4 regions of the Pseudobacteroides sp. genome follow, and region 3 is predicted to be linked to each of the others. Evidence: riboswitches for the same ligand, from Rfam matches in the RefSeq annotation. Region 3 holds a riboswitch; each other region holds the start of a gene.
The links. Region 3 has a riboswitch for cyclic di-AMP ahead of VIO64_RS16510 (peptidoglycan-binding domain-containing protein). Riboswitches for the same ligand answer to the same signal wherever they lie in the genome.
Positions count from the first base shown of each region.

Region 1: linked by a shared signal. The riboswitch ahead of VIO64_RS03805 (C40 family peptidase) and the one ahead of VIO64_RS16510 (peptidoglycan-binding domain-containing protein) in region 3 are both predicted to bind cyclic di-AMP.
Region 2: linked by a shared signal. The riboswitch ahead of dapB (4-hydroxy-tetrahydrodipicolinate reductase) and the one ahead of VIO64_RS16510 (peptidoglycan-binding domain-containing protein) in region 3 are both predicted to bind cyclic di-AMP.
Region 4: linked by a shared signal. The riboswitch ahead of VIO64_RS04010 (SH3 domain-containing protein) and the one ahead of VIO64_RS16510 (peptidoglycan-binding domain-containing protein) in region 3 are both predicted to bind cyclic di-AMP.

Region 1 covers NZ_DATCTU010000020.1:31,720-34,884, reverse strand. Annotated here, with positions in the region: gene VIO64_RS03815 (hypothetical protein) at 1-15, opposite strand, end outside; gene VIO64_RS03810 (MerR family transcriptional regulator) at 424-1,188, shown strand; cyclic di-AMP (ydaO/yuaA leader) riboswitch at 1,358-1,510, shown strand; gene VIO64_RS03805 (C40 family peptidase) at 1,515-2,165, shown strand; gene VIO64_RS03800 (amino acid adenylation domain-containing protein) at 2,305-3,165, opposite strand, start outside.
Region 2 covers NZ_DATCTU010000062.1:25,056-28,220, forward strand. Annotated here, with positions in the region: gene VIO64_RS09680 (L-lactate dehydrogenase) at 1-640, opposite strand, end outside; gene VIO64_RS09685 (GGDEF domain-containing protein) at 878-1,498, shown strand; sodium ion sensor (DUF1646 type) at 1,555-1,608, shown strand; cyclic di-AMP (ydaO/yuaA leader) riboswitch at 1,720-1,855, shown strand; gene dapB (4-hydroxy-tetrahydrodipicolinate reductase) at 2,016-2,876, shown strand; gene VIO64_RS09695 (DUF2294 domain-containing protein) at 2,954-3,165, shown strand, end outside.
Region 3 covers NZ_DATCTU010000104.1:16,770-19,934, reverse strand. Annotated here, with positions in the region: gene VIO64_RS16515 (mannose-1-phosphate guanyltransferase) at 1-1,489, opposite strand, end outside; cyclic di-AMP (ydaO/yuaA leader) riboswitch at 1,759-1,898, shown strand; gene VIO64_RS16510 (peptidoglycan-binding domain-containing protein) at 1,949-2,884, shown strand; gene VIO64_RS16505 (hypothetical protein) at 3,075-3,165, shown strand, end outside.
Region 4 covers NZ_DATCTU010000025.1:4,171-7,335, forward strand. Annotated here, with positions in the region: partial or broken gene VIO64_RS04000 (IS3 family transposase) at 1-143, shown strand, start outside; gene VIO64_RS04005 (GNAT family N-acetyltransferase) at 462-977, shown strand; cyclic di-AMP (ydaO/yuaA leader) riboswitch at 1,070-1,213, shown strand; gene VIO64_RS04010 (SH3 domain-containing protein) at 1,215-2,210, shown strand; gene VIO64_RS04015 (DNA internalization-related competence protein ComEC/Rec2) at 2,324-3,165, shown strand, end outside.

The sequences.
Region 1 (3,165 bases), on a different contig from region 3:
ATGCACTAAAGCCATTTACATCACCTTTATAAAAATACTTTATTTAATTCTATCATCATTTCCAAGGATATACAATTATATATGCTATGCTAACAGGGGATAGGGGTTTTACCCTATACCTATTAAACATATCCCTTTAGCCCTAAAGGAGAGTCTTTAATGGAGTTAATAATAATTACATTTATACTTTTTGCCACATGGAAGTGGTCAGACTGGAAAAATTGGAATAGATAATAAGTTTGGCAGAATGATTTATTTTAACGGGTGGAACACTTGATGGTCTTTGGCATGGAATTTCATAATGTTCCCTATGTTGGCTTCTCATCACAAAAAGCCTTTGCATGCTTATGTTGCTTCGAGGAAACCCATATTGACATTGACGCTGCGTAAGGGTGTATAGTAGTATTGTCAGGAGGTGATTGTATGGAATATACAGTACAAAAGCTAGGGAAAATGGCGGGAATAAGCTCTAGGACATTACGTTATTATGATGAAATAGGCATCCTTAAGCCGGCAAGGGTCAATTCTTCAGGATATCGAATTTATGGAAAGCAGGAAGTATCAAGGCTTCAGCAGATACTTTTTTATAGAGAGCTGGGTGTAAGCCTGGAAGATATAAAAGATATTTTAACTTCACCGTCATTTGACAGCACTGAAGCATTGCAAGAACATCGTAGAAAACTTCTGGCAAAACGGGAACAATTAGACTTGTTGATTGCTAATGTTGACAAAACAATAGCAGAATCAGAAGGGAGAATAATGATGAGTGACAAGGAAAAATTCGAAGGCTTTAAACAGAAATTAATTGAAGAGAATGAGAAAAAATACGGAAAAGAAGTCAGAGAAAAATATGGAGACGAGCAGGCTGAAAGGTCAAATAAAATATTTAAAAATATGACCAAGGAGCAGTATGATGAATTTGAAAAGTTAGGCACAGACATTATTGATACACTGAAGGCAGCATTTGCAACAGGCGATCCAGCCGGTGAACTTGCACAAAAGGCTGCAGATTTACACCGCCAATGGCTTAGCTTTGCATGGGGAAGCTATACAAAAGAAGCACATGCAGGTGTTGCTCAAATGTATATCGATGATGAGAGATTTACAGCCTATTACGACAAAGAACAGCCTGGTTTGGCGGTATTTTTAAGAGATGCTGTTTTGATTTACACCGGAACAAAGATTTAGACTTAAGTATTGCATACCCCCATGCCCTAATATCTGTATTCAAGATGCTTGGGCATGGGGTTTTTTGCTGCCTGCATATGGGATAGCACTTTTATCCATTGTTTCCAACCCATTTATTACAGGTTGAATATAGCATGCATGTCACTTATAATCCATATTCGAGACATGAACCTGATAGTTGCCTAATCCTTTATAAAGTGAAGGAACGGGGGATACATTTTTTTGGGGTTAATCTGCCAATATTACACTTTAATAAAAGCAGTAGGGATACCACTCATCCCGCACCCGACAGCTAACCTCGTAGGCATTGAGAGGAGGAAATCATTGTGAAAAAGAAGTTTTTTATTATGTTGGCTTTTTTAGCCATGATATTGGCTTTTTCTATAAGTACGGCACATGCCGATTATTATACTGACGGTATTTTGCTTTATGAAGGAAAAAGTGGTACTGAAGTTACAAATCTACAAAAGGATTTGAAAAGCCTGGGATACTTTATAGGAGAACCAAACGGGTATTTTGGAAGTTATACAGAGCAAACGGTTATAAAGTTTCAAAAGGATAACTACCTATCCCAGGATGGTGTTGTGGGCCGTAAAACAGCACGAGAAATTAAGGTTGACAGGATATCACAAACAGCAAAAACCTATATTGGTGTCCCATATTTATGGGGCGGATCATCTCCGTCAGGATTTGACTGCTCGGGATTTACCCAATATGTAATGCAAAAAAACAATATAGCACTATCGAGAACAACTGCTGTACAGTACACCGAGGGTACATGGGTGAATAAAGCAAATTTACAGCAAGGTGATCTTGTATTCTTTTCAACCTATAAACCAGGACCTTCACATGTAGGTATTTACCTGGGTAATAATAAATTCATTCACGCGAGCTCAAGTATGGGAATCTCTATAACGGATCTCAGCAACAGTTACTTTGCTCCGCGTTATATTGGTGCAAAAAGAATTTTAGCTTAATTAAAATATACGGTAAGGAGTATGCAAGCTTATATCATGTCTCATTCTCCTTACCTTTTTACATAATATTTGATATATAATATTCACTTTAGGCACGATCAAAAGCGTAAGTAATTCTTTAATCATACATTAGCTTAATTCAATTATCAACCTTATTCAGGTATTTATTTAACTCATCACCTAAAAGTCTAACATTTGGCTCACTTAACATTGCAAGATGCCCCCCTTTTATCGGTACAATTTTCAAGCCATCAATAAAGCTCCCTATACTCCTTGATTTGTCCTTTAGTTTCTCTTCAATTTTTCTTCCTTCCTCAGTCTGAAACAGGACAGCTTTGCCGCTGATGTCAAGTGACTCAGGCCTGTATTTTATTACAGCAAGTGTCAATGAGAGCCACATTCTCAATCTTCGATAAAGTGCTGTTAAACCAAAGGAAGATATATTTAAATTTTTACAGACAATTTTTCTATGTGTGATCATTGCAGCTGCAGAATATTTAAATAAGGATACAAAGCTTAAAAGTCTGCTCCTCCTTATAAATACCGGATCGGTATCCAGTAATGCCAGAATCTCTACATCGTCTCCCATACATATCAATTGCCTTGCAATCTCGTAAGCTATCTGTCCTCCAACACTCCACCCAATAAGGGCATACGGTCCATTTTGCTGGACTCCTTTTATTTCCTTGATATAGGCTTGTGCCATCTCTTGAACATTTTTATGAGGTTTCTGATCCTTTTCCAGCCCCTTCGACTGAAGAGCATAAACGCTCCAATCGCCACCAATGTATCGTGCAAGATCGTAATAGCATATAACCGTCCCGGGTGCAGGATGTATGCAAAAAACCTTTTTACAGCTGTCATTTTTTCTAATGCCAACAACATGGTCCCAGTCTTTATTTCTATCATCGGCAATAAGCTCCGCCATGCTTTTTATTGTAGAATACTGAAATAATGCGTGGACAGGGATATCTCTAGAAAACTCTTTTTTTACCCTGTG
Region 2 (3,165 bases), on a different contig from region 3:
TAGCTTCCTTATCTGCTTCACTTATACCATAAGCCGGATCAGCAAAATACTCGTTAATGTTCTTTCCTGCGATATGAGTTGCACTCCAAAGAGGCAGCTGAGAATCGCCGTGTTCACCAATAATATATCCGTGAACATTTCTTACGTCCACATCAAATTTCTCACTGAGCAAATATCTGAACCTTGAGCTGTCAAGTACTGTTCCTGTTCCCAATACTCTTCCTGCAGGCAAGCCTGACCACTTTTGTATCTTGTATGTCAGAACGTCTACGGGGTTTGCTACTACAAGGATTACTCCACGAGTATAATACTTCATGATATTGCTTGTGATTTCCTTTGCGATTGCTACATTTTTCTTCGCAAGGTCAATACGTGTTTCACCTGGCTTACGATTTGCTCCTGCTGTAATAACTATCACATCACAATCCGCAACGTCGGAATAATCTCCGTCATAAACCTTCATCTGTCCTAAAAATGAAAGCCCATGATTAATATCCATCGCTTCACCTGCAGCTTTTTCTTTAGCTACGTCAATTAAAACCAATTCGCTAACCATTTGATTAAGTGATAATGCGAATGCTGCTGATGCACCTACAAAGCCGGCACCAATAATTGCTACTTTTGATCTGTTCTTTCCCATTTTAAATCCTACCTTTATATTTATTTCACTTTAATTTTATTCATTATAACAACATATTTAGTAAACTACAATAATTCTACAAAAATTTTTTCTGTTAAAATGAAAGTTATTTTTTTTATGGTTTTATTTTTGCTTTTTCGGGCCAATATAATAATAGCAATTTATATATCAAATGATATTTATGTTGACATATATATATAAATTTGATATACTGGTATATACAGGAGGGTATTATGCATGGAAGCTAATCTAGTAACAAAAGAAGAGTTTATCGCAAAGGTTGAAGAGTTAATAGCAAATGGTGATGGCCCCTTTAGTATAGCAGTAGCTGACGTTGATAACTTCGAAAATATAAATAAAATATATGGCTACCCTATTGGTGATGAGGTAATTAAAAAACTCCTGTCAGTATTTAGACAAAATTTATCCGGCATTGATCTGATTACCCGTCATGGCGATGAACTCAACATACTCCTTGTAAAAAAAGGTTCTGAAAGAAGCTTTATGGAGATGGAAGAAATAAGACGATATCTTTCGGACAATACATTTAATCTAAGTTATAAAGACAAGACAGAAAATGTTTATATAACTGTTAGCTGCGGGATAGCAAGCTATCCAAGAGATTCAAAAAATCCAATAGAGTTGTTCAGGGTGGCTGACAGTGCCATGTTCAGGGCAAAAAAGCTAGGTAAGAACAAGGTTTGCTTGTCCGAAGTAGAAAGCATGGTATTAAAATCCAGTTATTTTACGAAGACACAGGTTGACAGACTTGCCGAACTATCCAAAGAGACAGAAAAAACTGAAGCTTTCCTTCTTCGTGAAGCTTTGGATGATTTGTTTAAAAAACACAGCAAATAATAGTTATTGTTTACTCTCTCAAATGTAAGTTTAGTAACGTTTTAATAAGTTTGTTCGGTTGGATGGTTAAAGCCATTTTCAAGAGAATCAGGCTTCTGGGGTGGGAAGCTTATATTGGTATTAGTGCATATAAGTTTTCTACCCTTTTATATACTATTATGAAAGGCAACCAAAGTAACCAACACTTTACATTTGTGCTTTTCGTATATTTAAATTTAATATTTTTAGCTTCGCTGAGTCCAGAAATGGAGCGGGAGAACCAATTTATGGGGTGAGTCCGGCATGTTGTCCGGTAGGGTTAAGCTCTTTCGACCCGAATCCGTCAGCTAATCTCGTAAGCGTTGGAAGAGAAGGTGATTGATATGCTCTGATTATACCTTTTATTTGGTATACCCGTTATTGACGGCATACGCTATGGATACTTCTCCGTAGCGTTTTTTATTTTAATAATGATCTTACTCCTACAATTTAATCACGTTCAATTTTTAGTAAAAATAATGTATCGGAGGTAATTATTATGATTAGAGTTTGCATATCTGGACTTGGAAAAACAGGTAAGGAAATAGCTAAGGTTTTAATGGAGCAAGAAGATATAAAGCTTGTATCAGCAATTTGCAGCCCCAGTAGCGATAAAAGCGGCAAGGATTTGGGGGAAGTCATAGGCAGTGGCAGAACAGGAATTATTGTAGAAAGCTCAGACAATCTGGAACAAGTTATTTTCAGAACAAGGCCTGATGTGGTTGTAGACTTCTCGAGCCCTGAGGCAGCATTGAAAAACGCCAGGGTCTTTTCAAGAATGAAGGTAAATATCGTCATTGGTACAACAGGGTTTTCCAAGCTTGGCTTAAAAAAGCTTCTTGTACTTGCTACAAAACATAGAAATGCTATTGTATACGCACCAAATATCACCTTGGGAGTAAATGTTCTTATGCTTCTTACAAATTTGGCATCCAATATATTAAGCAACTATGATTTCCAAATTACAGAAATCCATCATAAGCATAAAAAGGATGCTCCATCAGGCACCGCGAAAAAGATAGCTGTTGAAATAGAAAAAGGCCTCTTGGCTTCAGGCAATTCAGTTGGAAACATTGATGTGCCAATCACAGCTGTAAGAGCCGGAGGAGTCGTAGGAAAGCATGAAGTTATGATCATCGGTGAAGATGACAAAATAGAAATTTCCCATGAGTCCTTCTCACGAAGAGCCTTTGCTCTTGGTGCTCTGCGTGCAGTCAGATTTGCAAAAGGTAAATCAGGCTACTTTGAAATGAGTGACGTCCTTAATCTAAAAAAAGTATTGGGAGATTATCTTGAAAGTGAAAACAACTCCTTTAAGGAACGCTATACAATATTCTTAAATAAAAAAATTATGGTGTGATTTTTTACCTAAATGACTATTGATTTTTATTTTACCTCATGTTATAGTTTCTATAAGCAAGTGTAGAGGTTGATAATATGACTAAGGGCCAGGCTCAAGCAAAAATAAGCGAAGCAGTAAGCAAGTTTGAAATTGAATTCATGGGCAGGGGTCCAAAGCAAATAAGAACTCTTATCATCCAAGACTTGATTATAGTAAGACTCAAGGGCTTTTTAAGCCAATCTGAACAAAAGTTGGCAGATAACAGCCAAGGAGTTGAATTACTTAAGAAAATAAGGGTAATGCTTTT
Region 3 (3,165 bases):
TGCTTATGCTGGCTCCTTTGGAGTCCATAAAATCCACACGCAGCTTGTTTGGGTTGTCATTGCTGAGTTTTACATGTATTCCGCCTTCTACCGACAGAAAATTAATGGCATGGCGGGATATGGGAGTAAGGAGACTGCTCAGGTTGAATACCTCCACGCCAACGGACAAAATGCCGGCTGCAAAAGCATGCTTGAACATCCTGGCTGAATTGGATGTGGTAGAGCTTACAACAACCTTCGAACCCTTTTTATAAATGGAGCCGTACGCAGCACCTAGACGTGAAGCAAACTCCGGTGATATATCCACATTTATAATACCTGATAGACCGTTTTCACCAAAGATGGACTTATTGTGTTTAGAACCCCAGACCATGTTTCTGTCAACAATTGCAAGGGGGTCAATGGTTTTTTGAGGCCAAATCTTTATTCCGGGCTTTATTATAGCCCTCTCATTTACAATACATTTATCCCCGATAACAGCATTTTCAAATATTGAGACATAGTGCTTGAAGTTAACCTTGTTACAAATTATTGAGCCTCTTATTTGAGAACCGTACTCTATATAATTGCTATCCCAAATTACACTTCTTTTTATTGAGGTCTCACCCTCGATTACATTGTTGTCCCCTATAACGCACATATCTTCTATGGCGGCACTGTTGGAAATACGGCAATTGTTGCCTATTATACAGGGGCCGCTGATCATTGCATTAGGCTCAATAAGGGTACCCGATCCAACCCAAATGCCTTTTTTTATTTCGGTATAATCATTGAGAAGATTTATTTTGCCTTGAAAAATATCATAATGTGCCTGCAAATATGCATTAAGGTCACCTATGTCGCACCAGTAGTCATGAGTCACATAGCCATAAAGGGGGTCATGTTTTTTTAACATCATTGGAAATAAATCCTGGCTAAAATCAAACTTTTTGCCAAAAGGAAAATAATCTAAAACATCTGGCTCTAAAATATATGTACCTGTATTCACGGTATCGCTGAAAACTTCTCCCCAGCTTGGCTTTTCTAAAAAGCCCTCTATACGTCCTTCCTTATCAGCCAGTACTACACCATACTCAAGAGGTACGTCAACCTTTGTGAGGATAAGGGTGGCTTTGGATTTTTTTGAGTAATGAAAATTTATGGCGTTTTTGAGATTGATATTTGTAAGTGAGTCTCCACTTATAACAACAAAAGTTTCATCAAGAAAATCACCGGCGTTTTTAACACTTCCGGCGGTACCTAATGGAGTATCTTCGGTAAAGTAATGAAGATTAACTCCAAAGCTGGAGCCATTTCCAAAGTAATCCCTTATCTTTTGCGGCAAGTACATTAATGTAATACCTATTTCAGTAATGCCATGCAGTTTCAATAAGTTTATTATATGCTCCATTATTGGCTTGTTAGCAACATTGACCATGGGTTTTGGCAAGTCACAAGTAAGGGGACGCAGCCTTGAGCCTTCTCCTCCAGCCATAATTATTGCTTTCATTAGGATCACCCTTTCACCAGTGTAAAATATTATGCCCTAAAATAAGCAGACTTATAAGATGTACTATATATTAAGCTATCCGAAATTATTCATTTGTAGATATAATGCAATATGAAAGGAATTCGGTCATCGAAAATAATCATCAATTATGTATATTCAATATAAATAATAAAAATCCTTCATCACTCAGAAAAATAAATATTATTCATAAACAATAGTTCACTTTTTTGCCCACCAATTACACCTTTATTATGTAAACTGATAGTGCTAAAATTAAATAGCCTAATTCTTAAATCTTATATAAGAAACGGGGGACCTAATTTTTGGGGTAAATTACGTATTTGCGTAAAGGGTGTCTCTTCTACCTAACCCGTCAACTAACCTCGTAGGCAGTGAGTTTACAGAAAAAGTATTGTGTATTTCAAGCTTTATGTAAACTACAAGAGAGGGGTACAATTTATGATTAGCAAAAAGGTGTTGTTCAGTTCTATTGCGGCTATTGGACTGTCTGCAGGAATTTATGCAAATCCTGTAAATGTTCAAGCTGCATCATCAAATCTTCAAAAAGGTTCAAAGGGAACGGCAGTTACTACACTCCAGAACAATCTGAGGCAGGCCGGATATTTTAATTTAAAGAGCACTGGCTACTTTGGATCAGTGACTCAAAGTTCCGTATTAAAGCTCCAGAAAAAATATGGCTTAAAAGCCGATGGCATTGTAGGGCCAAAAACTTATAAAGCTATCAATGATGCTTTATCAAGGGACGGTGCTGCGATGACAAGCAGTAAACCAACAGAAAAAGTAGCAGCTAGTGCAACAAACAATTTAACAGTTATGAAAACATCCGATTTTACTTCAGACAGTGAGACAAAGCCTGCACCTAAAATTTCTTCAAGAGCTGAGTATGAAAGGGGAGGGTCCTTAATTCCATGGTTTGGTGGTGTGGAGGATATCTTTGCCCGTGAAACCGAAGCTGTTGTTTTTGATATTGATACAGGCTTAAGTTTTAAGGTGCTGAGAAGTTATGGTTATAATCACGCTGATTGTGAGCCTCTTACGAAAAAGGATACTGATATTCTCAAAAGTATTTATGGCGATCAGTGGAGCTGGAACAGAAGGGCAGTTATTGTAACTATAGACGGAATAAAGATACCTGCATCAATGGCCGGTATGCCACATGCCGGATTAGACAGTGAACCTGTAAATGCTAATGTTTCATATAGAAGCGGCGGATATGGTACAGGTTTAAATTTGGATATGGTTAAGAATAATGGTATGGATGGACATTTTGATATTCACTTTTATAACAGCAAGACCCATGGAAGCAATAAAGTTGATGCCAATCACCAGAAGATGGTCTCAAAAGCCTTTCAATGGCTCGAAGGGAATTTTTAGCAAAGGTTATTTGTTTGATTCTGAATATATTAATTAATATTGGATATGTTAAATGTAACGAACTTTTTAGTTATAAATTATTGGTTTTATTGCTAAATAGTTCGTTATATTTATATATATAAATATATGCAAAAGAACAGAAATACTTTATATAAAGTCGATTTTAAGAGTGGATAGGAGGAGATGGTAAATGAGAGATAGAAGGGGTAAACAGGTTAGAGAAACAGGAATGGGTCCTACCGTAGCACCCGGCATTAATGATGAACAGCTAGGAGAAAATG
Region 4 (3,165 bases), on a different contig from region 3:
AGTTCAAAACTCGTGAATAAGCCAAACTAATAATTATTGAATATATTGAGACCTTTTATAATTTCAAAAGAATACATTCAGCATTAGGTAATATGTCACCAATAGAATTTGAAAAGGAATATAGGAAGAAACATATAGCTTAGGGTTAAACTTTAATGTTATATAAGAATAAAGCATTTCTTACTGTATTGATTCCAAATATTACACTATTTTATATTTAATCCCGTTGAAGAGGCGTGTGTAAAAGGTTGCAAAATAAATTTTAAGAAAAGTTATGAAAAATCGAGATTTCGCAAGCTTTTATGTGTCTAATTTAAAATATACACTCCAAAATGGAAGTTATTCAATTAATAGGATTGTTGGTAAAGACCTGGGATGCTTAATTTGTTCAAAAGAAGGACTTTAGCAAAAAAATGTCGAATAATTTATAAATAAAATTATCCGGAGGTATTATGCTTTCGATGAATATACAAAGCCAATACGTATATTTAAAGGATATATCTTATGATGATATTGAAAAAATTCTCAAATGGTATAGCCGGGTAGATCATTTTAAGTATGCCACAGGAAAAGATATACCTGTTGAAATAAACGAGTTGACCTCAATATATAAGGAGTCGGTTGAATCGGATAGCGAATTTTTCACAGGGATTTATAAAAAAGACAGTAATCAAATGATAGGAATACTAAAAGGGAGACTAGAGTCTACACATAAAAATAAAGTTTGGATAAGAACAATTGTCATAGACCCTCACCACCAAAGAAAAGGATATGGGAGGGAATCTGTGAGACTAAGCCTTTCTTATCTTAAAGCTAAAGGAAACGCCTCGGAAGCATATTTAGCGGTTGCTGAAGAGAACGTTAAGGGCAGACAGTTTTGGGAGGCATTAGGGTTTGATTTTTATAAAAAGATGTTTAGTTGTGTGAAAATTGCCGATAAACAATGTGAAGTAGTAATAATGCAAAAAAAACTATAAAAAATTTAAATACTTTAAATATCAATAAGATTTTACCAAGGTTTGATTTGACAAACTATGTCAAGATGTATATAATATCATTGAAGTAAAAACTTAATAAATAGCTGAATCTTCCCTTGGGATAGGGAAGTACGGAGGAACCAATATTTTTGGGGTTAATCTATCAATAGATAGTAGGGGTGATCCTATTACCCGAACCCGACAGCTAACTTCGGAAGCTATAAATAGGAGGAATATATGTTTAGTTTCAAAAGGGCACTTACTTGTGTAAGTGTGTCTCTAGCGTTGTCTTTTGCAGTAGCAGCATATGCCGGTGCAGAAGGTAACCAAACAGGTGTTGTTAAAGGTGACATATTAAATATCAGAAAGTCACCAAGTACTTCTTCAGAGGTTCTCGAACAGTTAGAAAAAGGGATGAAGGTTACAATTATCAGCAGTAGCAACGGATGGTACAAAGTATCATACAATGGTATTACTGGGTGGGTTAGCAGTGAATTTGTTACTGTAAAGCAAGTTTCATCCAGCTCAGCAACAATTAATGAAGATGACGTCAACTTAAGAGAGAAGGCAACTACTGATGCTTTAGTACTTAAAACATTCAGCAAAGGAACAAGTGTTAGTGTATTAAGTTCTTCAGACAACTGGTATAAGGTTCGTACTTCTGATGGGAAAATAGGTTGGGTTTTCAAAGATTTTGTCAGTGTAAAATCAACTGGTTCCAGTACTGTCAGCCCTACAAAATCATCTTCAGCTAAAAAGACTACATCAAGGGGTACAACAGAACAACAAAGAGATATCTCCCAATCAGATGATGACGGTAAGGAAGATGCAGTTACTGATTCTGTGTCCGATACCCGCCAGCAGCTTATTGCATATGCAAAGAAGTTTCTGGGTGTGAGATATGTTTATGGTGGAAGTTCACCAAAAGGGTTTGATTGTTCCGGCTTTGTTTTATATGTTAACAATCATTTCGGTATTAACTTGGAACGCGTTGCGGCCGACCAGGCTAAACAGGGAACCAAGGTAAGCAGAGCGAACTTAAGACCTGGTGATCTTGTATTCTTTGATACAAATGGTGGAAGAAATTATATTAATCACGTAGGAATCTATATTGGTGATGGCATGTTTATTCATGCTTCATCAGGTTCGAATGCTCGTAAAGTTGTTATAAGCAATCTGGGTGAAGGTTTTTATTCCAATGCTTATATGAGTGCAAGAAGGTTTTTGAAATAACAACACCAAATCATGGAGCTCCTTTAACAAGGAGCTTTTTTTACTGTCTGAGAAATTATGGTGTATACTACACTACAATCTTGTGAATATTGAACAGGAGGAATACTGTCAGTATGAAAAGACCGTTATTGTTATTTTCACTGTTCCTTATTGTGGGTATTTACGTTGCTCAGTTTGGCAATTTGCCTCTATTCATTATGACTTCAATGTTGGTTATGTCTGCTCTTTCGATTGTTTATCTTCATAACAAGAAAAATATTGTTATTCTTATAGGTGCATTGATTTTCTTCTTTGCAGGTGCAGCCGAATTCACAGTAATAAATAAAATCACTCTTGATAAATTCAAGGAATTTTCAGGTAAAGATATGCAGGTATTAGGATTTGTATGCACAGAGCCGGATATTAAAGAGTCTAAGACGGTATACACGGTCAGAACTGATGAGATAAAATCAGAGGGTAAAAGCTTTAAGATAAAGGGGAAGCTTCTTGTTACTGTTCCAAATAAGGATGATACACCGATTTTGGAATATGGGATGGATTTGACTGTTAATGGGAAAATCAGCATTCCTGACGGTAAAAGGATTCCAGGAGGTTTTGACTACAGAAGGCACCTGTTAAAATCAGGAGTTTCAGCAACGGTTTATACAAGGGGTGATAGTATTAAATTTATGGATTCCTCCAGTGTAAACCCCTTTGTTAAGGTTGGGATGGATTTAAGAAAACGGATAATAGGAACAATAAAGCCATGCCTGCCCAAGGAACAAGCTGCACTCCTTTGCGGTATGCTGATAGGATTTACCGAAGATATGAGTGACGAAATGGTGGATGCATTCAGTGATGCCGGTTTGTCACACTTAACTGCAGTTTCAGGTATGAACATCGCCTTTATAGTTTTTCCTCTTGTTTTTGTTTTCAAAAGGATGAGGTTATCGCAAAAGGCATCTAATATCACCAT